Regions from separate parts of the Azoarcus sp. Soil_N_20 genome, predicted to be linked through region 4. Evidence: predicted binding sites of a transcription regulator. Region 4 holds the regulator's gene; each other region holds the start of a gene.
What was found. Region 4 encodes FliA, which starts transcription of late flagellar genes. Its sites were predicted from a motif close to CTAAAGTTNNNNNNNNNNNNGCCGNTA; they were not measured.

Region 1 (5,917 bases), on a different contig from region 4:
CCACGAAGCGACCCGGCACCAAGACTGGACAAGACGATGAGCGATGTGAAGAAAGCAGTGCTCGCCTACTCGGGCGGGCTGGATACCTCGGTAATTCTCAAATGGCTGCAGGACACCTACCAGTGCGAGGTGGTTACCTTCACCGCCGACCTCGGTCAGGGCGAAGAGCTCGAGCCTGCGCGCCAGAAGGCGCTCAAGTTCGGCATCAAGCCGGAGAACATCTTCATCGACGACCTGCGCGAAGAGTTCGTCCGCGACTTCGTGTTCCCGATGTTCCGCTGCAACACCGTGTACGAGGGTGAATACCTGCTCGGCACCTCCATCGCCCGGCCGCTGATCGCCAAGCGCCAGATCGACATCGCCCGCGCCACCGGCGCCGACGCCGTGTCGCACGGCGCCACCGGCAAGGGTAACGACCAGGTCCGCTTCGAACTGGGCTACTACGCACTCATGCCCGGCATCAAGGTCATCGCGCCGTGGCGCGAGTGGGACCTGCTGTCGCGCGAGAAGCTGCTCGCCTATGCCGAAAAGGCCGGCATCCCGATCGAGATGAAGCACAAGCAGGGCGGTTCGCCCTACTCGATGGACGCCAACCTGCTGCACATCTCGTTCGAAGGTCGTCACCTCGAGAACCCGGCTGCCGAGGCCGAGGAAGACATGTGGCGGTGGACGGTGTCACCCGAAGCCGCACCCGATGCGGCCGAATACATCGACCTCGAGTTCGAGAAAGGGGACGTGGTCGCGATCAACGGCAGCCGCCTCAAGGCCCATGAAGTGCTGGCCAAACTCAACGAACTGGGCGGCAAGCACGGCGTCGGCCGGCTCGACCTTGTGGAAAACCGCTATGTCGGCATGAAGAGCCGCGGCTGCTACGAGACCCCGGGCGGCACCATCCTGCTCAAGGCCCATCGCGCCATCGAATCGATCACGCTCGACCGTGAAGTCGCCCACCTCAAGGACGACCTCATGCCGCGCTACGCGAGCATGATCTACAACGGCTACTGGTGGAGTCCCGAGCGCCTGGCACTGCAGGCGCTGATCGACAATACCCAGCAGACCGTCAATGGCTGGGTGCGGATCAAGCTCTATAAGGGCAACGTCATCGTCACCGGACGCGACTCGAAAACCGATTCGCTGTTCGACCCGACGATCGCCACCTTCGAGGACGACCAGGGCGCCTACAATCAAAAGGACGCACACGGCTTCATCCGCCTCAACGCACTGCGCATGCGCATCGCGGCCAACGCCAAGGCCAGGCGCGGCTGACCCCCGCCCGCCGCTGGCGGGTACATTCGGAACACCGGTGATGGACAAGGACGTACTGATTTTCGGATTGACGATTGCAGAGTTCGAGGAGATTTCCCTCACCGTCTGCCTGACCGCGTTGATCCTTTACATGCTGTTCATCATCGGTAACCTGGCCCGCGAATCCAAGGCCGGCAAGTACGGAACCGTGTGGATGTTTCTCGCGCTCGGGCTGGGCTTTGTCGGCTTCGTCGCCAAGGGCTTCATCCAGAAAATCATGGGTATCGAATAAGGAACCAGGCTTTCATGAGCATCACCGAAAAGCTCGACGGCGTGGCCGTCACCACCAAGGCCAATGTCTATTTCGACGGCAAGTGCGTCAGCCACAGCGTGCGTTTTGCCGACGGCACCGGCAAGTCGGTCGGCGTCATCCTGCCGGCAACACTCACCTTCAACACCGGCGCGCCGGAAGTCATGGAGGGCGTGGCCGGCAGCTGCCGTGTGCGCCTGAAAGGCGAAGCGGAGTGGAAGACCTATGGTGCCGGCGAGTCCTACGACGTACCGGGCAACTCGAGCTTCGACATCGAGGTGTCGGGCGAGCCGTATCACTACATCTGCCATTTCGGCTGATCATCCAAGCGAGGCCCGTCATGCCGTCTTTCGACATCATGTCCGAGGTCGACCAGCCGTCGCTGCGCAATGCGATCGAGGTCACCAACAGCAAGATTACCGGTCGCCACGATTTCAAGGGCACCAGCGCCAAGGTCGATCTGGGCGACAAGCTCATCACCCTGTGGGGCGACAGCGATTTTCAGCTCGACCAGATGAAGGCCATTCTGCTGCCCGAGATGACCAAGAAGAAGGTCGACGTGCGGTGCCTCGATTACGGCGACGTGCAGAAGATCTCCGGCAACAAGGTCAAGCAGGAAATCAAGGTCCGGGTCGGCGTGGAGCAGGATCTGGCCAAGAAGGTCGTCAAGCTGATCAAGGACAGCAAGATGAAAGTCCAGGTCGCCATCCAGGGCGACGCGGTGCGCGTCACCGGCGCCAAGCGCGACATCCTGCAGGATGCCATCGCATTGGTGAAAAAGGACGTGACCGATTTCCCGCTCCAGTTCGGCAATTTCCGGGACTGAAGGGCGCCGACCGGGATGAGCACGACTCAAGTTCTGCGGGAAGCGGCCGTTAACCCGGCGTGACCGAGTGCTTCACCCGGTCGTGGAAGGAGTTTCGTTCATGGACGTGTCATCGATCGCTGCAGCCGCCAGCGCAAACTCGGCCAACCAGTTGCGCGAGCAGGTTTCGATCGCGGTCCTGAAGATGGCGCTCGACATCCAGCAGCAGGGCGCGCTGCAGTTGCTCGAAGCCTTGCCGCAACCTGCACCTGCGCCGGTCGGTAGCGTGGGTGGGGTGATCGATACCTACGCCTGAGCGGAGCAGCTGCCGACCAGGTGGCTCGCCGGTGCCGTCTCCGGCTGGGCCTGGCCGAAGTAGCCCTCGGTGTGGATCATGTCCTCGCGCGCACCCAATGATCTCGCCACGGCTACGCATGCGGCCACGAAGTCCGGATTGCCGGCCACAAACACGCTGTGCTGTGACAGATCCTTGAATGCCTGTGGCAACACATCGGGCAGGCGTCCATGCAGGTAGCCGTCACGCGTTTCGCGGGTCAGGCTGGGCTTGTAGCTGAAGTTGCGGTGCTTGGTTTCCCAGAAGCGCATCAAGCCGGAGTCGTACAGGTCGTCCACCGTGCGTGCAGAGAACATCAAGGTCACGGGCTTGCGATAGCCGCGGCGTAGTGCGGCCTCGGTCAACGCCAGAATCGGTGCCAGGCCCGAGCCGGAAGCCATGCACAGCACCGGCGAGTCCACCGCGAGGTCGCCGATGAAGGTGCCGTAAGGGCCGGAGAGCTTCACCACGTCGCCCAGCCGGACGTCGTCGTGCGCCCAGCGGCTGGTCTTGCCATCGTCCACTCGGGTGATCTGCAGTACCACTTCGCCATCCACCCGCGGCGCGTTGGCGATTGAATAGCAGCGTGCGGGTGCGCCGGCGCGCTCGTCGCCCAGGGTCACGTATTGCCCCGGCCAGTAGCGCATCACCTGACCGACCGGGCGCAGATGCAACTCGATGATGTGGGGCGTGCGGGCAATGCGGTCAACCAATACGAAGCGCTGATCTTCGCGTGGCGGAAACAGCTTGGGTTTGGCGTCCTCCGTGCCCCACTCGATAACCAGCTCCGGTGACAGCGGCTTGGCCATGCACATCAGGCCGTAGCCCTGCTTGCGCTCCTCCTGCGACAAGGCCATGTCGAGCACCATGCCCTGGTCGAAATGGCCGGACAGCACCTTTACCTTGCATTCGCCGCAGGCGCCGGCGCGGCAGTTGTTGGGCAGCGCATAGCCGGCGCGTTCGAGGGCGCCGAGCACGGTGTCGCTGCCCTGGCATTCGACTTCGCGGCCGGAGGGGTGGAGTTTGATCTTCTGCATGGGGGGCTCGTTTTCTTATGGATGACGCCGACCAAAAGGAACAGGTGGATGCTGCCGTGCATCCACCTGCCGTTACCGTCAGAACACAGGAATGATGTCTTCCATATCGACGTCGGTAATCTCCTGCCCCGAAATTCCTACCTCGGGAATCGCGGGGAAGGGAATCTCGTAACGGTCGAGCACGCCCTTCAGGTTCAGCATCGCGTTCTTCCAGTTCTCCTTCTTGGCCTCGTAGCTCGGCACCCCGAAACCTGCGCCGCGCGCGACTTCCTCGCCTTCGCGCTGGTTGTCGATGAAGTCTTCGGGCAGGTCCCAGAACTCCATCGGCGGCTCGAACAGCACGGCGGACAGGAACAGGTAGCCAGCGCGGATCTGCTTGGTCACGATCGCCTTGTCCTCCGGTGGCAGCTTCGGGTAATCGCGTTCCATCAGCGCCATGCAGATCGCCATGTGACGGCCCTCATCGCGGCCGATGTTGCGGAAGGCTTCCTTGAACACCAGTTCACGCGAGTTCTCGTGCATCTGCTTGAAGATCGTCGCCGCCGCAATTTCGCCCATCAGGAAGGACGAGAACAACACCGCCAGCGAGTACTTCGGCACCGCCTTCTTGTAGCCCGTCCAGTAGCGGCCGCCGTTGTAATACAGCCACTTGGCGTTCTTCTGCAGGCGTTTGCCGAGTTCGGTCTTCGGCTCGTAGGTGATCGGGTCCGGATGGCCGAGGAATTTTGTGATCGCCAGGCCGCACATCTGCTCGTGGTTCTGCTCGTCGCGGGTCACCGAAAAGAAGCAGCGGCGCACCGGGTCTTCCTCGTGCACTTCATAGGTCTTGACGAAGGCCTCGGCAAAGACCGGAGGCGCGGAGGCGTCGAACACCGACAGCAGCGTCCACCAGTAGGCAATCGCCTCGCGTTCTTCCCAGCTGTAAGAGTCTACATCCAGCGTGTCCCACGGCAGTTTTTTCGGATCCCAGTTCTCGCGCTGGGCCGCATCCCACACTTCTTCCATCTTTGCGGTCTGCGCGTTCCACGACAACGGATAGACGTTCGGTTGCTCGGTGGCGGGCGGGAACTCCATCGTCAGCGCCAGCTTCTCGTTCTTTGCCATGCATGTCTCCTCTTTCTATTGGTCTGATGGCAGCGGGGCTGCACCAGATGAAAGATGAGGCAGGACCGGGGTGGAGTAGTTGACCTGGATCAAGTAATAGATAAATTGATTGACCGGTCGGTCAATAATGCGGCTTCAGTCCTGTCTGCGACCAAGTCCAGTGATCCGGCGAGCGCTTTCTCACGGCCGGTCATGAAAAACGCCCTCGTCTGCAGCCGATCAACTTGCTACAAAGGGACCAGGGTCTCTTCTCACTCACCACGGCGTCGCGATCATGGAAAACAACAACATACTACCCACCTCGTTGGCAGGTCCCACCGACCGCCTCATTGCATGCTACCCGCACCTTGCGCCGATCACATCGACATGGGGCTCGCGCCAGTGTCGTGACTTCCTCGCCGCGCTCACGATGGATACGCGTGACGGCCAGCGCAAGGGATTTCCGCCCGAGCACGCCAGCACGATCTTCCGTCTGCTCCTTGCGCACGATGACGCGTATCCGGCGTTCGAGGTGAAGACCACCACGAAGTGGTATGAGCTGTCCTGATCAGGGATACGACATCCCGTCAGTCGGGCCGAGCCAGGGTTGAGTTGCCCCGCGTCAGCCCGGACCCGACGATAAAAAAGGGGGGGCGAGCATCCTTAGAGTACTCGACCCCCTTCAGCCCATCACCCGACCCGATCGGCTCAGCGCTGCATCAACTCCCGCCACGACATGCGCCGGATGGTGGCGCCCGATACCGGGGTCGGGAAATTCTCGGTGACCGTGGTGGCGTCGGACTTCCGGATGATGACCTTGATCTGGCCGCTCGGTAGCTTGATCAGGATCGGACGGCTCGCCAATGCGTTGCCAAGGAATTTCGACGAGAAGGTCGAGTTCGGAATTGCACCTCCGGTCTTGTAGTCGAAAAAGTTCAGGAAGCTGCTTCCGCCCGGCGCACACGGATCCGTGCTCGGAATGTTCGAGGTAAAGGCCAGAACCCCGAACTGCAGCACCGGGTCGTTGTTGATGCGCTCTCCCGATAGCGGAAGATCGACGTACCACCCTTTCTTGGTCGCATAGTCCACGGTATCGGAGGTAA
Region 2 (5,917 bases), on a different contig from region 4:
CGCCGGATGGTCTGGAGCAGGGTCAGCCCATCCATGTTCGGCATGTTCCAGTCGGTCACGACGAAGTCGAACTGCGTCGCACTGAGCTTCTGCAGTGCCACGGCGCCGTCTTCCGCCTCGTCGACATTGGTGTAGCCCAATTCCTTGAGCAGGTTGCGCACGATGCGCCGCATCGTCGAAAAATCATCGACGACCAGAAATTTCAATTTTGGATCAGCCATCTCATTCTCCGTTGTGCCCGTTCCCGGCGCTCAACCCTGACGCGCGCGCTGCAGCAGCGGGCGAAGGGTCTCGGCGAGAACATCAGCGTCGAATTTTGCCACGTAAGAATCGACTCCGACCCGTTTCCCCATCGCGCGGTTTGCATCCGACGACAGCGAGGAATGCATCACCACCGGAATCCCGTCAAAACGGGAGTCGTTCTTGATATTTCGGGTCAGCACATAGCCGTCCATTTCCGGCATCTCGGCGTCGACCATGATCAGATCGATCTCGTCGCCGACATGGCGTCCCATCTGCTGCGCGTGCGTTGCCATTCCCTCGAGCCGCGTCCACGCCTCGAGACCGTTCTGCGCGTGCTTGTGGCGCACGCCGAGCTTGTCGAGCACCTCCGAGATCTTGCGCCGGGCGACCGACGAATCGTCGACGAAGAAAACATTGACGCTCTCGCCACCGTGTAGCGGAGCGATATTGCCGACGATCGCCTCGCCGAAGGTGTTGGACAGGATGGTCTCGACATCGAGAATGGACACCAGCTTGCCGTCCGCCAGTTCGGTGATCGCGGTGATGAAGCTGTGGATACTCGGCGACACGTTGTCCGGGGTGCGGACCTTGTCCCACTCGACGCGGATGATGCGATCCACTTCATTGACCAGGAAGCCCAGCGTGCGCTTGCTGTACTCGGTCACCATCATCGAGCCGCCGAGCGGATCGCCATACCCGTCCAGCCCGAGGATCTTGGCCAGCGACAGCACCGGGATGACGTTGCCGCGCAACGAAATGAGTCCCTCGACACCCTTGGGCATGTTGGGCGCCTTGGTGATGAAGGGGGTCGTCGACACTTCACGCACCTTGAACACGTTGATCCCGAAGGTTTCACTGGTACCCAGCGAAAACAGCAGGATCTCCATCCGGTTGGAGCCCGCCAGCATCGTGCGGCCGTCCACCGAATCGAGCAGCGCCGTATCCTTTTGATCCAGACTCAGCATGACCTCACCTCACTTCCTGTCAGACGCCGGGACGTCGCGATCTATCAACCGGCGCAGAGTCTGCGACAGCCGCTGCGGCTCGAACTTGGGGACGTATTCGTCGACCCCGACGGACTTGCCCAATTGCTGGTTCGACATCCCCGAAAGGGAGGAATGCATGACCACCGGCACCCCTTCGAAGCGCGGATCGGACTTGATATGGCGGGTCAGGATATAGCCGTCCATCTCCGGCATCTCGACGTCGGTCAGCACCAGACTGAGCATGTCGCGCACCTTGCGACCCGAGCTCTCGGCGTGGGTGGCGAGCTTCTTCAACTCCTCCCAGGCCTGGCGGCCATTGACCGCAGCAATGTAGCGCACGCCGAGCACGTCGAGGGTCTGGGTGATCTGCTTGCGCGCCACCGATGAATCATCGGCAAAGAGCACGGTATGGCGGCTGCCGTCGTCGATCGGATCGATGTCCTTGAACATGAAGCTGTCGTCGTAGCGGGTGGTTTCCGACAGGACCTTCTCGACGTCGAGCATCATGACCAGCTTGTTGCCCGGCAACTCGGTGACCGCGGTCACCAGCCCGCCCATGTTGGCGGTCAGCATCTCGGGCGGGACCCGCATCTGCGACCAATCGAGGCGCAGGATGGTATCCACCGCTTCGACCAGGAAACCCTGCGTATGGCCGTTGTATTCGGTGACGATCATGATTTCGCGCGGGTTGTCCGTTCCGACATTCACATATTTGGCGAGATCGACCACCGGCACCAGCACGCCGCGCAAACTGACCATGCCCTCGACCGAGGACGGCATTTCCGGCGCCGCCGTGATCCCCGGCGTGCGCATGACCTCGCGCACCTTGAATACGTTGATGCCGAAGGTTTCGCGGCGCCCGGTGCGCTGGTCCGTGCCCAGGGTGAACAGCAGGATCTCCAGCTTGTTGGTACCGGCCAACCGGGTTCGTGCGTCTATGTTCTTCAGTAAGTCAGACATTGGGTTCTCCGCAACGGGAGGCTGCTTGCCCGGTCGACGCGACCGGTAGCGATTTGAGTAGCTTATCGACCGTGCCCGGACAAACTTTAGGAGTCCCTGTCCGAGCACCCGGGGACGGGCATTCTCGCATCAAGGCCGCCAGCAATATAGTGTCAGGCCTGATAGCCCATGCGGAAGCCGCCCCAGTGCCTTCCCTTGACGTGAATCGGCGCGGAGATGTCATGCATGATCTCGCCGGTGTCACGACGATAGGTCTGGATCAGGAACTGAAGTTCATGGGCGCCGCAGCGCTTGCCGACAGGGTCGTCGAACATGCGTTTGGTCCGGTTGCCGACGAAGTCCTTGTCATGGTCGCCGGTCAGGGGCTGCGAGAAGCGGGTGTTATGGGTGGGCACGTAGCCGCGACGATCGCAGCCGATCGCATAGACGATTTCACCGTGCTGCTTCACGACGCTTTCCTGGATGCGCGGAAACGCCTTGTCGGTGAAGGTATCGAATCGCGTGGTGAACTTTTGCGGACGGGTGTTCGGAATCGGCTGGTAGGACTGATCGAACAAGGCGTCCTCGGTGATCTGCCCGGAGGCGATTGCCTGCTCCAGCAGCCGTCCGATCTCGGCCGCGGCCTGGTGCACGATCTCGGGCATGCGCTTGTGGGTGCTCATGGCCAGTTCGCCCTCCGCGCCCAGCTTGAACACCTTGCTGATCTCGTGCAGGTTGATCGCCAGACTATCGAGCTCCTGTGCCTCGTTCAGAGTCTGCGACGCACCATGGGCATTGCGCTCCACCATGCTCATGATCTGCCTGACATTGCCAACCACGCTGTCGGCTTCACGACTCTGCTGCGCGATCGAAACCGCAATCTCGTCGATACGCTCCATGGTCTGTTGGGCACCGAGGTTGATCTGCTCCAGGGTGCCAGCGGCGCGTTGCGCCAACTGGGCTCCGGCGTGCGCCTGCTCGCTACCCTTGCGAATCGAAACGATCGCCACCCCGGTTTCTTCCTGGATCGCCGCGATCATGCCGCTGATCTCGGTGGTGGCCGACGAGGTTCGCTCGGCGAGCTTGCGCACTTCGTCGGCCACCACCGCAAACCCCCGTCCCTGCTCGCCCGCACGCGCCGCCTCGATCGCCGCATTGAGCGCCAGGAGATTGGTCTGATCGGCGATCTCGCGAATGACCTTGACGATGCCGCTGATCGCCTGGGACCGGTCCCCGAGCGCAGAAATGACGTTTGCGGACTGGGCGACCGAGCGTGCGATCTGATCGATCTCGGCAGACGCTTCGGACACCACGCGGGCGCCGTCCAGCGACAACTCGCGGGCTTGCTGCGCGTTCTGGGCGGTCTGGGTCGCGTGCTCGGCGACCGCGTTCACGCCTGCGGTCATCTCCTCGATGGCCCGGGCCATCTGCCCGGAGGCCTCGCGCTGCGCATTCGAGCCGTCGGCCACGCTGCGGGCATGACCGGACAGCGCCTCGGATTTCTCGGCGACGCGCTGCGCGTCATAGATGACCTTGCCGACGATCCCCTGAAAGCTTCCGATGAGCTGATTGTAGTGACCGACACACCCGTCGAGCGCGCCTCCGCCCGACACTGCGCGGCGCGACAGGTCGCCATCCTGGAAGGTCGCCTTCAGGGTCGCCGCAAACGCATCGAGCGGAGCGCCGAAACGGCTCCTCAGGACGATCTGGGCGAGCACGGCAATCACGACACCCACGATCAGGTGCGCGCCAGCCACCGTCCATGACGGAGTCGAAGCAAGGGCGCTGGCAGCGGCTCCGCCCAATCCGGCCGCCAGGCCCAGCATGATGCAAATCGGCCAGATCCCCATTTCCCGCTCCCTTTGCGGCCCGCGCCGCACTGACGAAACTTCCGGCGCAAGTACCACACGTGCGCCGCTTCCATACGCCATTGTATCGGCGCATATACCGAACTTCTTTAGCCCGAAGACCGCATTCCCCCGAAAACGGTGAGATCGTTCCCGGTGAGGAAGGCTTTCAGCTGCGGCCAGTGGTGCCCGGAAGGCGCAGCAGGATGCGTGCGGCGATCTCACCCAAGGGGACCACCTCGCGCGCAGCGCCGAGTTGCACCGCCTCGCGCGGCATGCCGAACACCACGCAGGAGGCTTCGTCCTGGGCCATGGTCCATGCCCCGGCGTCAGCCATGCGCCGCAAACCGGCGGCACCGTCCTTGCCCATCCCGGTGAGCAGCACGCCGATCGCGGCACGGCCAAGCTGTTGTGCCGCGGAGTGGAACAGCACGTCCACCGAAGGACGATGACGATTTACCGGGTCCGACTTCGCCAGTTCGCACTGGAAACCGGCGCCGGCCCGACGAATCGACAGATGGGAATGACCGGGTGCGAGATAGACGGTGCCGGGCTCGATGCGCTCGCCTTGCTCGGCCTCCTTGACCCGCATCGCGCACAGACCATCAAGGCGGCGCGCGAACGACGCCGTGAACATCTCCGGCATGTGCTGCACGATCAGTACGGGCGGCATGGTCGCAGGCAACCCGCCCAGCACCTCCCTGATCGCTTCCGTGCCTCCGGTCGAGGCCCCGATGAAAACGATGTTGCCCGACTGCGAGTGCGCGTGCATCAAGCGTGTCGCGCTCAGCGCAAGGGCGAATCGAGGCGCACGTACACGGTGCGTCCGCGCGAACGCAAAATGTCCGCGGCGTGCATGAAGCTTTCCGAATGCCCGGCGAACAATTGCCCTTCCGGGCGCAGCAGGGGCGCGAAGCGCTTCAGGATTCCGTACTGGGTGGGCTTGTCGAAGTAGATCATCACGTTGCGGCAGAAAATTGCATCCATCGGTCCCTGCGTCGACCACACGGAATCGAGCAGGTTGATGCGGCGAAAGGAGATCAGCCGACGCAGTTCGGGACGAACCGCAAAACTGCCGTCCTGCGTCCCGTTCAAGCGCGAGAAGTAGCGGCCCAGTCGCTCGGGCGACAGGCGCTCGACACGATCCTGGCGGTACACGCCGGCTTCCCCCTGTGCCAGCACCGCGGTATCGATGTCGCTCGCCAGGATCTGCACCGGCGGCGTCAGGGTATTGAACGCTTCGCAGGCGGTGATGGCGAGGGAATAGGGCTCTTCGCCGGTCGATGCCGCGCAGCACCAGATGCGGATGCTGCGCTTGTCGCCGATCGTCTTCAACTGCTCGGCAAGGATCTCGAAATGATGCGCCTCGCGAAAGAAGGAGGTAAGGTTGGTCGTCAGGGCGTTGACGAAAGCCTCCCACTCGCCCCGGCCGTGCTCGAGGCGCACGAGATACTGGGCAAAGGTCCGGTCCCCGCAAGCACGCAGCCGCCGGGCGAGGCGGCTATATACCATGTCGTACTTGGCCGGCGACAGGGCAATGCCGGCGTGCTCATGGATCAGCTTCCGGATCCGTTCGAAATCGGCCGTGGTGAACTCGAACTCGCGCTCGCGTCCTGCCCCGGCCGCATTCTGCGTAACGGCCATCGACTGCAGGGCCGCCGACGTCGCTGCGGAGCGCCTCGGCGGATCGCCGCCACCCGCCGGAGCGAGCGGACGGCGAGAGGAAAACGGCAAGGACATGGATAAACCTCGTCAAAGACACAGGACCCGCCCGCGCCGCAGCCGGAAAACCGCTTCGCCGATCGATCAGCGCAGCGGTGGAAGCGGGCCGCCCGGTGGCGGCATGGACGATCCCTCGCGCCGGATGCGTTCGCCAAGTGCGGCAGGATCGACCGGGCCAGC
Region 3 (5,917 bases), on a different contig from region 4:
CCATGTGGCCGGTTTGGACAGGACCAGGTTGCCGGTGGCGTCGATGGCGACGCCGAGCCCGCGCATCCGTGCCCAGCCGGCGAGTTCGTCGCGCAGGGCACGCTCGTGGCCCGAGGAACGGGGGATGCGGCACAGGGTGGAGAAATGGCGCCAGACGGCGGCGGGTTGCAGCGCGGAAAGATCCATCGGGTGCGTCCTGCTCGATGCGGGTTGGCGGCTACGGTTCAGCCGGTCGGTCGCTGCACGAAGGAATCGAAGCACCCGTCTCCGTCGCTGACCACGACCTCGCGCACGCGCGCCTGCGGCGGCCCGGCGTGCGCCCATGCGATGAGCACGTCCAGGGTTTCCGCGTCGCCGGAGATCATCGCCTCCACCGAGCCGTCGGGCCGATTGCGAACCCAACCGCAGACCCCCAGCGAGCGGGCCTGCTCGACCATGGACCAGCGATAGCCGACGCCCTGAACGACGCCGCTGATCTCAAGGCGTAGAACGCGTTCAGACATGAGTCGGCCTCCTGCCATCCGGGTCAACCGACCACGACTTCGCTGATCTGCAGCACCGGGGCGAGGTCGGTGTAGTTCGGAATGTCGCCGAGGATCTCCTCCGCATGCGGCCCGAACCCGGCCTCGAAGGCCTCGACCGACTCGCAGTACAGGTGGCACATTGCGACGTAGGTCGGCGGCGTATCCCGAGCGTCGCCGGAGAGTCCCCGGTCCACCGTATAGTAGATGCAGTGGTCGCCCATCCTGTCTTTCACCATGGGAAGGTGGACGTCACGGTAGTACGTGTGGTCGAACCGCGCACCGGGTGTGTTGGGGTACATCACGCTGACCTTGATCATGCCTGTTCTCCTCGAAGATGGGCCCCGCTTGCCGGGGAGGAAAGTGTCCGCCACTCCCGGGTCGCCGCGCAAGCGCAGATGGCTTGAAATGCGTGAACGGCATTGCCAGAATGCGGGCACACCGTGCGCCGCCCCCTTTGATCCCGGCGACATGGGGCACATCCGGGGCCGTCCGATCACACCCGCTGGTTCTTTCGCGCAATAGTGCATCACGGAGGGCGCCATGCAGCACATCCTCGTCTATGCCGACTCCCTGTCGTGGGGCATCATCCCCACCACCCGCAGGCGCCTCACCTTCGACCAGCGCTGGCCGGGGGTGATGGAGATCGCGCTCGCGGCCGCCGGTCGTCGGGTACGCGTGATCGAGGACTGCCTGAACGGTCGGCGGACAGTGTGGGACGACCCGTTCAAACCCGGGCGCAACGGTCTGCTCGGCCTGGCCCAGCGGATCGAAATCCATTCGCCGCTGGACCTCGTCGTGCTCATGCTCGGGACCAACGACTTCCAGTCGATGCACGCATTGAACGCCTGGCATTCGTCCCAGGGGATCGCGGCGCTGGTATCCGCGATCCGCACCGCGCCGATCGAGCCCGGCATGCCGGTGCCCGCGGTGCTGGTGGTCGCGCCACCGCCGATCCAGGCGCCGCGCGGGCCGATCGCGCCGAAATTCGCCGGCGCCGAGGCCAAGTGCGTGGGATTGGCGGCCGCCTACCGGCAGACCTGCGCCGAACTGGACTGCCATTTCTTCGATGCCGGAACGGTCACGCCGTCCAGCCCGGTCGACGGCGTCCATCTCGACGCGGACCAGCATGCCTTGCTCGGGTGGGCACTGGCCACGGTCGTCGCGCCCTTGTTGGCGGCCACGACGCGGTAGGAGGCGGTCGGACTGGAGCGATCGTCACGCCCCTCAGGTGGCCGCCGCGCCGGCATCGTCTGCCGCAGCGGCCTCATCGGGCGGGCTCGACAGCGCCGCCAGGCGGCTGGCGAGGAGGTCGTCCAGGCCCTTCTGCACCAGTTCGTAGGTCCTGGCGATGCCGGTGGCGCTATCGCCCTGGAGCACGCCGAGCCCCTGCAGGATGTCGGCCGCCTCGTTGTAGCCCTGCTCGAAGCCGCTGCGTATCAGGTCCACGAAATCCCGCACCAGGGTCGCCTGATCGCCGCCCGCGTTCTGCGCGGCGTAGCTTTCGAAGAAACCGGTGGCGAACGCGAGGATGCGCCCGGCGGTGCCCGCGGGCGAGTTGTCTTCGCCCAGCGCAGTCTGCAAGGCGTCGACGCCCTTCTCGGGCGCGAGCAGTTCGTTGATCTTCTCGATCGCGCTGCGGAACAGCAGCGCCTGGCTGTCGTTCCCGGAGCTGATCGATACCCTCAGCGAGGCTTCGAGGATCAGGGTGTTCTGCGTGGTGCGCTGCTCTGCCTGGACGCCGGCACCCGTGTGCCGGACTTCGCTATCTGCGCCGGTAGAGACGGCCTCGCTGCGATGCACCGTTGCGGATATGGATTGGGACGCGGAAACGTTGATGGCCATGGCGATACTCCTGATCCGGTAAACAAACACTAGACCGGAAAGCGCGCTGACGACATGTTCCCCGAAAACTATAATCGACCAAGGGGACGCCGAATGTGCAGGCCGGTGCATCGAGACGTCGCGCCCGGCCGCCCCGGAACGCAAGCCGTCGCCACCCTCGTGCAAACCGCAATATCCGTGAAAGGAATCTGCAAGCAGAATACGCCATTGTCCCGCTGACAGCGGAGCACGGCACGCCAGGGGGCCTCTTTGTCCCTTGCCCACGGCCACCGACGCTCGCTCCGCTCCCGCCCAGGACAGCCCGTACGGCCTCGCTCGGCGGGGACGCGAAAAAACAAGCCGGCCACCGGTGACAACCAGAATCAAAGGAGAACGATCCATGGACGAGCAGCTGCGCAGGGATGCACTGGAGTACCACGAGTTTCCGACCCCGGGCAAGATCTCGGTGACCCCGACCAAGGGCCTCGCCACCCAGCGCGACCTGTCGCTGGCCTATTCGCCCGGCGTGGCCTACGCGTGCACCGCAATCTACGAAGATCCGCTGCTTGCGGCGCGCTACACCTCGCGCGGCAATCTGGTTGCGGTGGTCACCAACGGGACCGCGGTGCTCGGCCTGGGCAACATCGGGCCGCTCGCCGGCAAGCCGGTGATGGAAGGCAAGGGGTGTTTGTTCAAGAAGTTCGCCGGGGTCGACGTGTTCGACATCGAGCTCGACGAGCGCGACCCGGACAAGCTGGTCGAGATCATCGCCAGCATGGAACCCACCTTCGGCGGCATCAACCTCGAGGACATCAAGTCGCCCGAGTGCTTCTACATCGAGAAGAAGCTGCGCGAGCGGATGAAGATTCCGGTCTTCCACGACGACCAGCACGGCACCGCGATCGTCGCCGCAGCGGCGGTGATCAACGGCCTGCGCCTGGTCGGCAAGGATATCCGCGACGCAAAGCTCGCCGCCTCGGGCGCCGGCGCCGCTGCGCTGGCCTGCCTCGACCTGCTGGTGAGCCTGGGCATGCCGGTCGAGAACATCCGCGTGGTCGACGGCAAGGGCGTGATCTACGTCGGCCGCCCGGAAGGCATGGACGCGAGCAAGGAGCGCTATGCGCGCGACACCCCGGCGCGCACGCTGGCCGACATCATCGTCGACGCCGACATCTTCCTCGGCCTGTCGACCGGCGGCGTCCTGAAGCCCGAGATGGTGGCGAAGATGGCGCGGGATCCGATCATCCTGGCGATGGCCAACCCCACCCCGGAGATCATGCCGGAGCTGGCCAAGGAAGTGCGCCCGGACGCGATCATCGGCACCGGCCGCTCGGATTACCCGAACCAGGTGAACAACGTCCTGTGCTTCCCCTTCATCTTCCGTGGCGCGCTCGATGTGGGCGCGACCACGATCAACGAAGAGATGAAGGTGGCGACGGTGCGTGCGCTGGCCGACCTGACCCATGCCGAGATCCCGGCCGAGGTCGCCAGCGCCTACGGTGCCGAGGGCCTGCGTTTCGGCCCCGAATACCTGATTCCGAAGCCCTTCGACCCGCGCCTGATCGAGAAGGTCGCCCCCGCGGTGGCCAAGGCGGCGATGGACAGCGGCGTGGCGACGCGTCCGATCGAGGATTTCGCCGCTTACCGGCAGCAGCTGCGGCGCTTCGTCTACCACTCCGGCACCAGCATGGAGCCGGTGTACCAGGCCGCGAAGAACGCGCCCAAGCGCGTGGTCTATGCCGAGGGCGAGGACGAACGGGTGCTGCGCGCGGCGCAGATCGTGGTCGACGACGGGCTGGCGACGCCATTGCTGATCGGTCGCCCGGACGTGATCAACGCGCGTATCGCGAACTACGGTCTGCGCCTGACACCGGGCACCGACTGCGAGATCGTCAATGTGCTCGACGATCCGCGCTACGACGAATGCTGGCAGGAATACCACCGCCTCGCGGTGCGCAAGGGCGTGACCCAGGCGGTGGCGAAGGAAGCGATGCGCAACCGCTCGACGCTGATCGCCGCGATGCTGGTACGCCGTGGCGACGCGGACGGCATGCTGTGCGGCACCACCGGCATCTACGCCGAGCACCTCGGCTTCGTGCGCGACGTGATCGGCCTGCGCGAGGGCGTGCATACCTTTGCCGCGATGCAGATGCTGATGCTGCCCGGGCGCCAGTTGTTCATTTGCGATACCCACGTGAACCTCGATCCGACCACCGAGCAGATTGCCGAGATGACCCTGCTCGCCGCAGACGAGGTACGCCGTTTCGGCGTCAAGCCCAGCGTGGCGCTGTTGTCGCATTCGAGCTTCGGCAGTTCGAGCGCCGAATCGGCGACCAAGATGCGCAGGGCGCTGGCGCTCATCCGCGACCGCAACCCGGACCTGGCGGTCGACGGCGAAATGCACGGCGACGCCGCGCTGTCGCGTCCGGTCCTCGACGAGCTGATGCCGGAGAACACGCTCCACGGCGAAGCCAACCTGCTGATCATGCCCAATGTGGACGCGGCGAACATCGCCTACAACCTGTTGCGGGTGGCGGCCGGCGGCGGCATCACGGTGGGGGCGATCCTGCTCGGCGCCGCCCGCCCGGTGCATATCCTGACGCCGTCGTCGACGGTGCGCCGCATCGTCAACATGACCGCGCTCACGGTGGTCGACGCCGACGTACAGCGCTAAGACGTATGGCGGGGCGGCGCAGGTGTCGCTCCGCCAACAACTGCGCCGCCGCCCGGCGGCGCATCTGCCGCCCGCGGCAGGATACGCGGGCACCCAAGGAGAGCTCAAAATGAACGACGTAGTCATCGTCGCCGCGGCACGCACCGCGGTGGGAAAATTCGGCGGCACCGTGGCAAAAGTGCAGGCAGCGGATCTCGGGGCACGCGTCATCGCCGCCCTGCTGCAGCGTACCGGCGTCGACCCCGGCCTGGTGTCTGAAGTGATCATGGGCCAGGTGCTCACTGCCGGCTGCGGCCAGAACCCGGCGCGCCAGGCCGCGCTCAATGGCGGCTTGCCCCACGGCGTACCGGCCATGACCATCGGCAAGGTCTGCGGCAGCGGCCTCAAGGCCACTCATCTGGCGGCGCAGGCGATCCGCTGCGGCGACGCCGACATCGTCATCGCCGGCGGCCAGGAGAACATGAGTGCGAGCCCGCACGTGCTCAACGGCTCGCGCGACGGGTTCCGCATGGGCGATGCCAAGCTCGTGGACACGATGATCATCGACGGCCTGTGGGACGCCTACAACCACTACCACATGGGTACGACCGCCGAGAACGTGGCCGCCCAGTTCGGCATCAGCCGCGAAGAACAGGACGCGTTCGCCGCCGCCTCGCAGCAGAAAGCCGAGGCGGCGCAAAAGGCCGGGCGCTTTGCCGACGAGATCGTGCCGGTCGAGATCGCCTCGCGCAAGGGCACCATCGTGTTCGACACCGACGAGTATCCCAAGCATGGCACCACGATCGAGAGCCTGGCCGCGCTGAAGCCGGCGTTCAGCAAGGACGGTACGGTGACCGCGGGCAACGCGTCCGGCCTCAACGATGGCGCGGCCGCGGTGATGATGATGAGTGCCGCGAAG
Region 4 (5,917 bases):
CCCGGCGGTCGCATAATCGTCTCCAGCATGCGCAAGAAGCGCACCAGTCCGGAGATCCAACATGAACGTCAAACGCTACTTTGCTCCCACCGCACGCGAGGCCCTGCGCGCGCTGAAGGAGGAACTCGGAGCCGACGCCATCGTGCTGTCCAATCGGGCGGTCGATGGCGGGGTCGAGATCCTGGCGTTGCCGGCCGATGCCGTCGGCGCCCTGCAGAGTTCGCGGCCGGCGCCGGCAGCGGTGCGCGCACCGCGGGTGGCCGTGCCCGCGATGCAGCCGGATACGGCGACGACCGCGATCGACGACCGTGACTTTCATGTGAGCCTTTCGGCACTGGCCGCCGGTGCAGTGCCGCGCAACGCGGCCGGTACGGCGCCACGACGCGGACAGGAGCCGGAGTCGATTCGGGCGTTCAATCCGCCCCGTGTCGATGCCGGCGACTATCTGGCCCGCAGCGGCGTGTATTCCGGTCCCGCGCAGGCCACTCGACCGGCACCGGCGAGCCCGCGGGTCACCGTCGAGGACGGCGGCATGCGCCCGCTCGCGCCGCGGGCCGAGCCACTGCCGGGGCGCGAGGCCGATGACGCTCGGGTGCGCGCATTGCAGGATGCGAATGCGCACCTGATGGATGAACTCAGCGGCATTCGCGGCATGATCGAACGTCAGCTCGCCGGCTTCGCCTGGGGCGAGACCCGCCGCCATGCGCCGGCACGCGCCACCCTCGTCGGTGAACTGCTCGAGGCCGGATTCTCGGGCGCAACCGCACGCCAGCTGGCCGAAGCCATCCCCGAGGATGCAAGCCCCGAGCAGGCCCATGCGATCGTCCGCACCACCCTCGATCGCCAACTGCGAGCGCGCTCGACCGACGACGACATCATCGATCGCGGCGGCGTCTACGCACTGGTGGGCCCCACCGGGGTCGGCAAGACCACCACCACGGCCAAGCTGGCGGCGCGCTGCGTGGTGCGCCACGGTACCGGCAAGCTGGCGCTGATCACCACCGACGGCTACCGCATCGGCGCCCAGGAGCAGCTGCGCATCTACGGCCGCATTCTCGGGGTGCCGGTGTTTTCGGTGCGCGACGGCGCCGACCTGCGCCAGACGCTGACCGAACTGCGCGGCAAGCACATGGTGCTGATCGACACCATGGGCATGAGCCAGCGCGACCGCATGGTCGCCGAACAGGCCGCGATGCTGAACGGGGCCGGCAACGTGCGGCGTTTGTTGCTGCTCAACGCCACCTGCCGCGGCGACACCCTGGACGACGTGGTCCGTGCCTACGCCGGGCCCGATCTCGAAGGCTGCATCTTCACCAAGGTGGATGAGGCCGCATCGCTGGCGCCGGCCATCGACGTCGCGGTGCGCCGCGCGCTGGAAGTGTTCTACGTGACCAACGGACAGCGGGTGCCGGAAGACCTGCATCTGCCCAATCGCGCCTACCTGCTGCACCGTGCCTTGCGCGAGCAGCGCGGGGAGTCGCCGTGGCGGCTGCAGGGCGACGAAGTCGGGATGATGCTCGCCGCCGCGGGCCACGGAGCCTAGGATGAGGCCATCACGCCCACAGGATGCGCGAACGGTCGGCCCGGCACGGCGGGCCGGTCCGGCAGCCACGGCGCGGCGCGCCGTGAAACCGCTGTTTCACTGCCCCGAAGGGGCGCCGGCCTCCTTCGGGATGGCCCGCCAGGAGGTCTGACATGATCGACGGACGCGAGGACCAGGCCGCAGGCCTGCGGCGTTTGTTCCGCCATGCGCCGCCCACGGTGGTCGCACTCTATGCCACCGGCCGTCACCGCACCCAGAACGCCGTACGCGCGGCACACCGGATTGCCGGTCATGCGCAGCGTGTGCTGGTGCTCGACGAGGCCACCGGCGACGAGACCCTGGCCGAGGTGCTCGGCCTGCCGGCCGGGCCCGACCTGCTGCAGATGCTCGACGGGCGCATGACCCTGGCCGGTTTGCTGCAACCGGTGCCGGGCCTGCTCGGACGGGTGCCCGCCGCCGCCGCGGCGCTGGCGCTGCCCCTGCTCGACGACGCCCGCCGCGCCTGCCTGGTGGAGGCGCTGCGGGTGCTGCATCGCCATGCCGGATTCGTGCTGATCCATGCCGGGCAGAGCTCGGCGAGCGATCCGTCGCCTTTTGTCCATGCCGCACCGCGCCGTCTGCTGGTGGCCGAGGCCAGTGCGTCGGGGGCAACCGAGGCTTACCAGGTGATCAAGCAACTGGCGGCGGCCGGTGCCGGGTCGCTTCATGTGGCGGTGTCGCGCGCGCGCAATCGGAGCGATGCCGAGGCCTTCTTCACCAGTCTGCAGGGGCTGGTCCGCCGTCACGTGGGGGTGCCGCTGGCATGGCTGGGCGAGGTCGAACGCGACGATCTGGCTGGCGGCCTGTCCCAGTCCGGATCGATGTCGACCACCCGCGAACCCGAGGCTGCGTTCCTGCGCAGTCTGGCCCTTGGACCATCGGCAAGGCCGGGCGGCCGCGCACGCCACGGATGACGATCAGGTGCCCATGACCTATCCTGCTGGTAATGCCGGCGTCAGTGCGGGAAAATGGCCGTCCCCGAATGGCCCTTCGCCCGTTCCCGAGCGGGCGCGACAAAAGAAGATACAGGTTCAATGGATGTACGACGCTGACGGCCGACTCGATACCGATCATCTGGTAGTGTCCTATGCACCGCTGGTGAAGCGCATTGCCTATCAGCTGATGGCAAAGCTGCCCGCGAGTGTCGACGTCGACGACCTGATCCAGAATGGAATGATGGGCTTGCTCGATGCCATCAATCGTTTCGAGGAAGGGATGGGCGCACAGTTCGAGACCTATGCCGTGCAGCGCATCCGCGGCTCCATGCTCGACGGCCTGCGCGACAACGACTGGGTGCCGCGCAGCCTGCGGCGGGACATGCGCCGGATCGAAGCGGCGATTCATGCGCTCGAGCAGCAGAACGGTCGTGCGCCGACCGAAACCGAACTGGCCGCAGCGCTCGGCGTGTCGCTCGCCGAATACCAGCACATGCTGCAGGACGCGCGCGGACATCAGCTGGTCTATTTCGAAGACTTCGCGCTCGACGAAGGCAGCGATTACCTCGATCGTCATCTGGGTGCGCACGAAACCAATCCGCTCGACCTGCTCGAAAACGCCGATACCCGTGCCGGGCTGGTCCGGGCGATCGAGGCCCTGCCCGAGCGCGAGAAGATGATCATGGCGCTGTATTACGACGAAGAGCTGAACCTGCGTGAAATCGGCGAGGTGCTCGGGGTCACCGAATCCCGTGTGTGCCAGCTCCACAGCCAGGCGGTGGCACGACTGCGTTCGCAGGTCGTGGGCGCACGCCCGGCTGCCTCCGGTACCGGTGCCCGTCGCGGCAGGCCGCCCAAGAATCCGTCGCCCTCAGGGGCCTGAACCAGCCCGGGAAGCGCGCTCTTATGGATAGCATCAGCCTCGTCGGCATTACGCTCGGACTCGCGGCAATTCTCGTCGGGCAAGTGCTCGAAGGCGGCCACATTTCGTCGCTGCTCCAGCCGACCGCCTTTCTGATCGTGGTCGGCGGCACCGCCGGCGCGGTCATGCTGCAAAGCCCGCTGCGGGTGTTCGTCGACGGCCTGCGGATGGCGAAGTGGGTGTTCGTTCCGCCCCTGGTCGGCCACCGCGTGATCATCGAGCAGGTTGCCGGCTGGAGTTCGGTCGCACGCAAGGAAGGCCTGCTCATCCTCGAGGCGCAGATCGATGGACTGCCCGATCCGTTCATGCGTCGCGGCCTGCAGATGCTGGTCGACGGCGTGGAGCCGGGCCGCCTGCGCGAGGTGCTCGAAGTCGAGATCGATACCTGGGAAGGGCAGCTCAAGCAGAGCGCCAGGATCTGGGACGGTGCCGGTGGGTATGCGCCGACGATCGGCATTCTCGGGGCGGTGATGGGGCTGATCCACGTGATGGAGAATTTGTCCGATCCGTCCAAGCTCGGTGCCGGCATTGCCGTCGCCTTCGTCGCCACGATCTACGGCGTGGGACTGGCGAACCTGGTGTTCCTGCCGATCGGCAAGAAGCTCCACGCGCACATCGGCACCCTGGTCGCCCAGCGCGAGATGTTCGTCGACGGGCTGGTCGGCATCGCCAGTGGCGACAACCCGCGCATCATCGAGAGCCGCATGCAGGGCTACGTCGTCTGACCGAACGCAGGAGCCGGAATGTCGCGCCGACGCAGGAACGGAAATGATGCCGAGCACGAGAACCACGAACGCTGGCTCGTCTCCTATGCCGATTTCATCACCCTGCTGTTTGCCTTTTTTGTGGTGATGTACTCGCTGAGCTCGATCAATGAAGGCAAGTACCGGGTGCTGTCGGATTCGATCGTGCAGGCGTTTCGCAGCATCAACGTCAACGAGAGCGGTCAGCAGATCATTGTTCCGCCGGTGACGGTGGTGACGCCGTCGATCATGCCGCCGGCGGCCAGGCCGCAGACGCCATCGCCGGAAGAACTGAAGGCCGAGGAGCAACGCCAGCAGAACGCCCGCAAGATGCGCAGCATGGCAGACGAGATCCGCCAGGTGCTGCAGCCGCTTACCGAGAGCGGACAGGTGAGTGTGACCGAAGGGGCGTTCGGCATCACCGTCGAGATCAACGCGAGCGTACTGTTCGCGCCCGGCGAGGCGGTGCTCGGCGCGCCCGCGGTGACGGCTCTGCGCGCGGTTGCGGGCGTGATTGCGCTGGCGGCCTTTCCGGTGACGGTCGAGGGCCATACCGACAACATCCCGATCAACACCTTCCGCTTTCCGTCGAACTGGGAGCTGTCCGCCGTGCGGGCCTCGTCGGTGGTGCGTCTGTTCGTCGAGTCCGGTGTGGCGCCGGAGCGCCTTACTGCCGCCGGGTACGCCGATCAGCGCCCGGTAAGCGCCAACACCACCGAAGAAGGGCGGTCGCGCAACCGCCGGGTCGCGATCATGATCGAATCGCGGGTGGCCGAAGCGCCGCCTGCGGCCGGTCCCGGCACCATCCCGCGCAACGATCCGCTGCGCTCCATCCTGCCGCCGATCGTGCCACCGGCACCGGGTTGACGCTCAGCTCATCCGTTCGGGCTTGAGCCGGATGGCGAGCTGCATCCCCTTGCGTGCCCGGCGATGGCGCATGTTCTCGCGCTGCGCCGGCTTGAGGACGACGCTGGCGGGCTTGCTGCCGCGGCCGATGCCGTCCACGGTCAGCACGGCGTCGTCGGCCGGTACCGCGATCGCGGCCAGCGCTTCGCCTTCGTCCATACCCATCACGATCACGCCGCGCCCGCCGGCCTGCACCTTCATCTCGGCGCGCGGGAAAATCAGCACGCGGCCGCTCTCGGATGCGGCGGCAATCCACTCGCCGAACACCCGCGCCGGGCGCAGCACCGTTTCGCCCTTTTCCAGCACCATGAAGGCCTTGCCCGCGCGTTGCCGGCTGGTGGCGTCGCCCACCGCGCAGATGAAGCCGTAGCTGCCGCTGTTGGCGAAGAAGTAGCTCGCCTCCGGCACGTCGGCCACCACCTGGGCCGGTTTGCCCCCGTCCTGGAAGTCGACCAGGGTGGCGAGCGGCACGCCGTCGCCGCGCCCACCGGGCAGCTCGGCCGCTTTCACCGTGTACGCGCGGCCATGGGTGTCGATCACGATCAGCGGCCAGGTGGTCCGGGTCTCGAGTACCGCAAAGGCGAAGTCGCCGGCCTTGTAGGTGATCGCCGCCGGGTCGATGCCGTGACCCTGGCGCGAGCGGATCCAGCCGTTCTTCGACAGGATCACGGTGATCGGTTCGTCGGCCACGCTGATCTCGGCCGGGGCCACCGCGGCGACGGTCTCGATCAGGGTGCGGCGGTCGTCGCCGTATTTCTTCGCATCGTCCTGGATTTCCTTCAGGATCAGCCGGGTCATCGCCGCCCGATTGTCGAGGATGTGCTGCAGG

Region 1: AC3A35_RS06900 (YjfB family protein) is a predicted target of FliA. The motif match lies at 2,407-2,433, and genes of this name have one in related genera.
Region 2: AC3A35_RS06765 (chemotaxis protein) is a predicted target of FliA. The motif match lies at 2,253-2,279, and genes of this name have one in related genera.
Region 3: AC3A35_RS07080 (DUF5610 domain-containing protein) is a predicted target of FliA. The motif match lies at 2,414-2,440, and genes of this name have one in related genera.

What each region holds. Positions count from the first base shown of each region.
Region 1 covers NZ_JBDGKX010000002.1:512,079-517,995, forward strand. Annotated here, with positions in the region: gene AC3A35_RS06880 (argininosuccinate synthase) at 37-1,266, shown strand; gene AC3A35_RS06885 (DUF2788 domain-containing protein) at 1,307-1,537, shown strand; gene ppnP (pyrimidine/purine nucleoside phosphorylase) at 1,552-1,875, shown strand; gene AC3A35_RS06895 (YajQ family cyclic di-GMP-binding protein) at 1,896-2,381, shown strand; gene AC3A35_RS06900 (YjfB family protein) at 2,482-2,676, shown strand; gene AC3A35_RS06905 (2Fe-2S iron-sulfur cluster-binding protein) at 2,667-3,731, opposite strand; gene AC3A35_RS06910 (hypothetical protein) at 3,810-4,835, opposite strand; gene AC3A35_RS06915 (hypothetical protein) at 5,110-5,382, shown strand; gene AC3A35_RS06920 (pilus assembly protein) at 5,523-5,917, opposite strand, start outside.
Region 2 covers NZ_JBDGKX010000002.1:485,941-491,857, reverse strand. Annotated here, with positions in the region: gene cheY (chemotaxis response regulator CheY) at 1-221, opposite strand, end outside; gene AC3A35_RS06770 (chemotaxis protein) at 252-1,208, opposite strand; gene AC3A35_RS06765 (chemotaxis protein) at 1,218-2,189, opposite strand; gene AC3A35_RS06760 (methyl-accepting chemotaxis protein) at 2,342-4,018, opposite strand; gene AC3A35_RS06755 (CheB methylesterase domain-containing protein) at 4,185-4,787, opposite strand; gene AC3A35_RS06750 (CheR family methyltransferase) at 4,802-5,755, opposite strand; gene motB (flagellar motor protein MotB) at 5,822-5,917, opposite strand, start outside.
Region 3 covers NZ_JBDGKX010000002.1:554,169-560,085, reverse strand. Annotated here, with positions in the region: gene AC3A35_RS07100 (aminoacyl-histidine dipeptidase) at 1-186, opposite strand, end outside; gene AC3A35_RS07095 (acylphosphatase) at 225-503, opposite strand; gene AC3A35_RS07090 (EthD family reductase) at 527-841, opposite strand; gene AC3A35_RS07085 (SGNH/GDSL hydrolase family protein) at 1,065-1,715, shown strand; gene AC3A35_RS07080 (DUF5610 domain-containing protein) at 1,749-2,366, opposite strand; gene AC3A35_RS07075 (NADP-dependent malic enzyme) at 2,746-5,019, shown strand; gene AC3A35_RS07070 (acetyl-CoA C-acetyltransferase) at 5,129-5,917, shown strand, end outside.
Region 4 covers NZ_JBDGKX010000015.1:52,525-58,441, reverse strand. Annotated here, with positions in the region: gene flhF (flagellar biosynthesis GTPase FlhF) at 62-1,543, shown strand; gene AC3A35_RS22820 (MinD/ParA family ATP-binding protein) at 1,696-2,496, shown strand; gene AC3A35_RS22815 (RNA polymerase sigma factor FliA) at 2,621-3,400, shown strand; gene AC3A35_RS22810 (flagellar motor protein) at 3,424-4,164, shown strand; gene motD (flagellar motor protein MotD) at 4,183-5,049, shown strand; gene parC (DNA topoisomerase IV subunit A) at 5,053-5,917, opposite strand, start outside.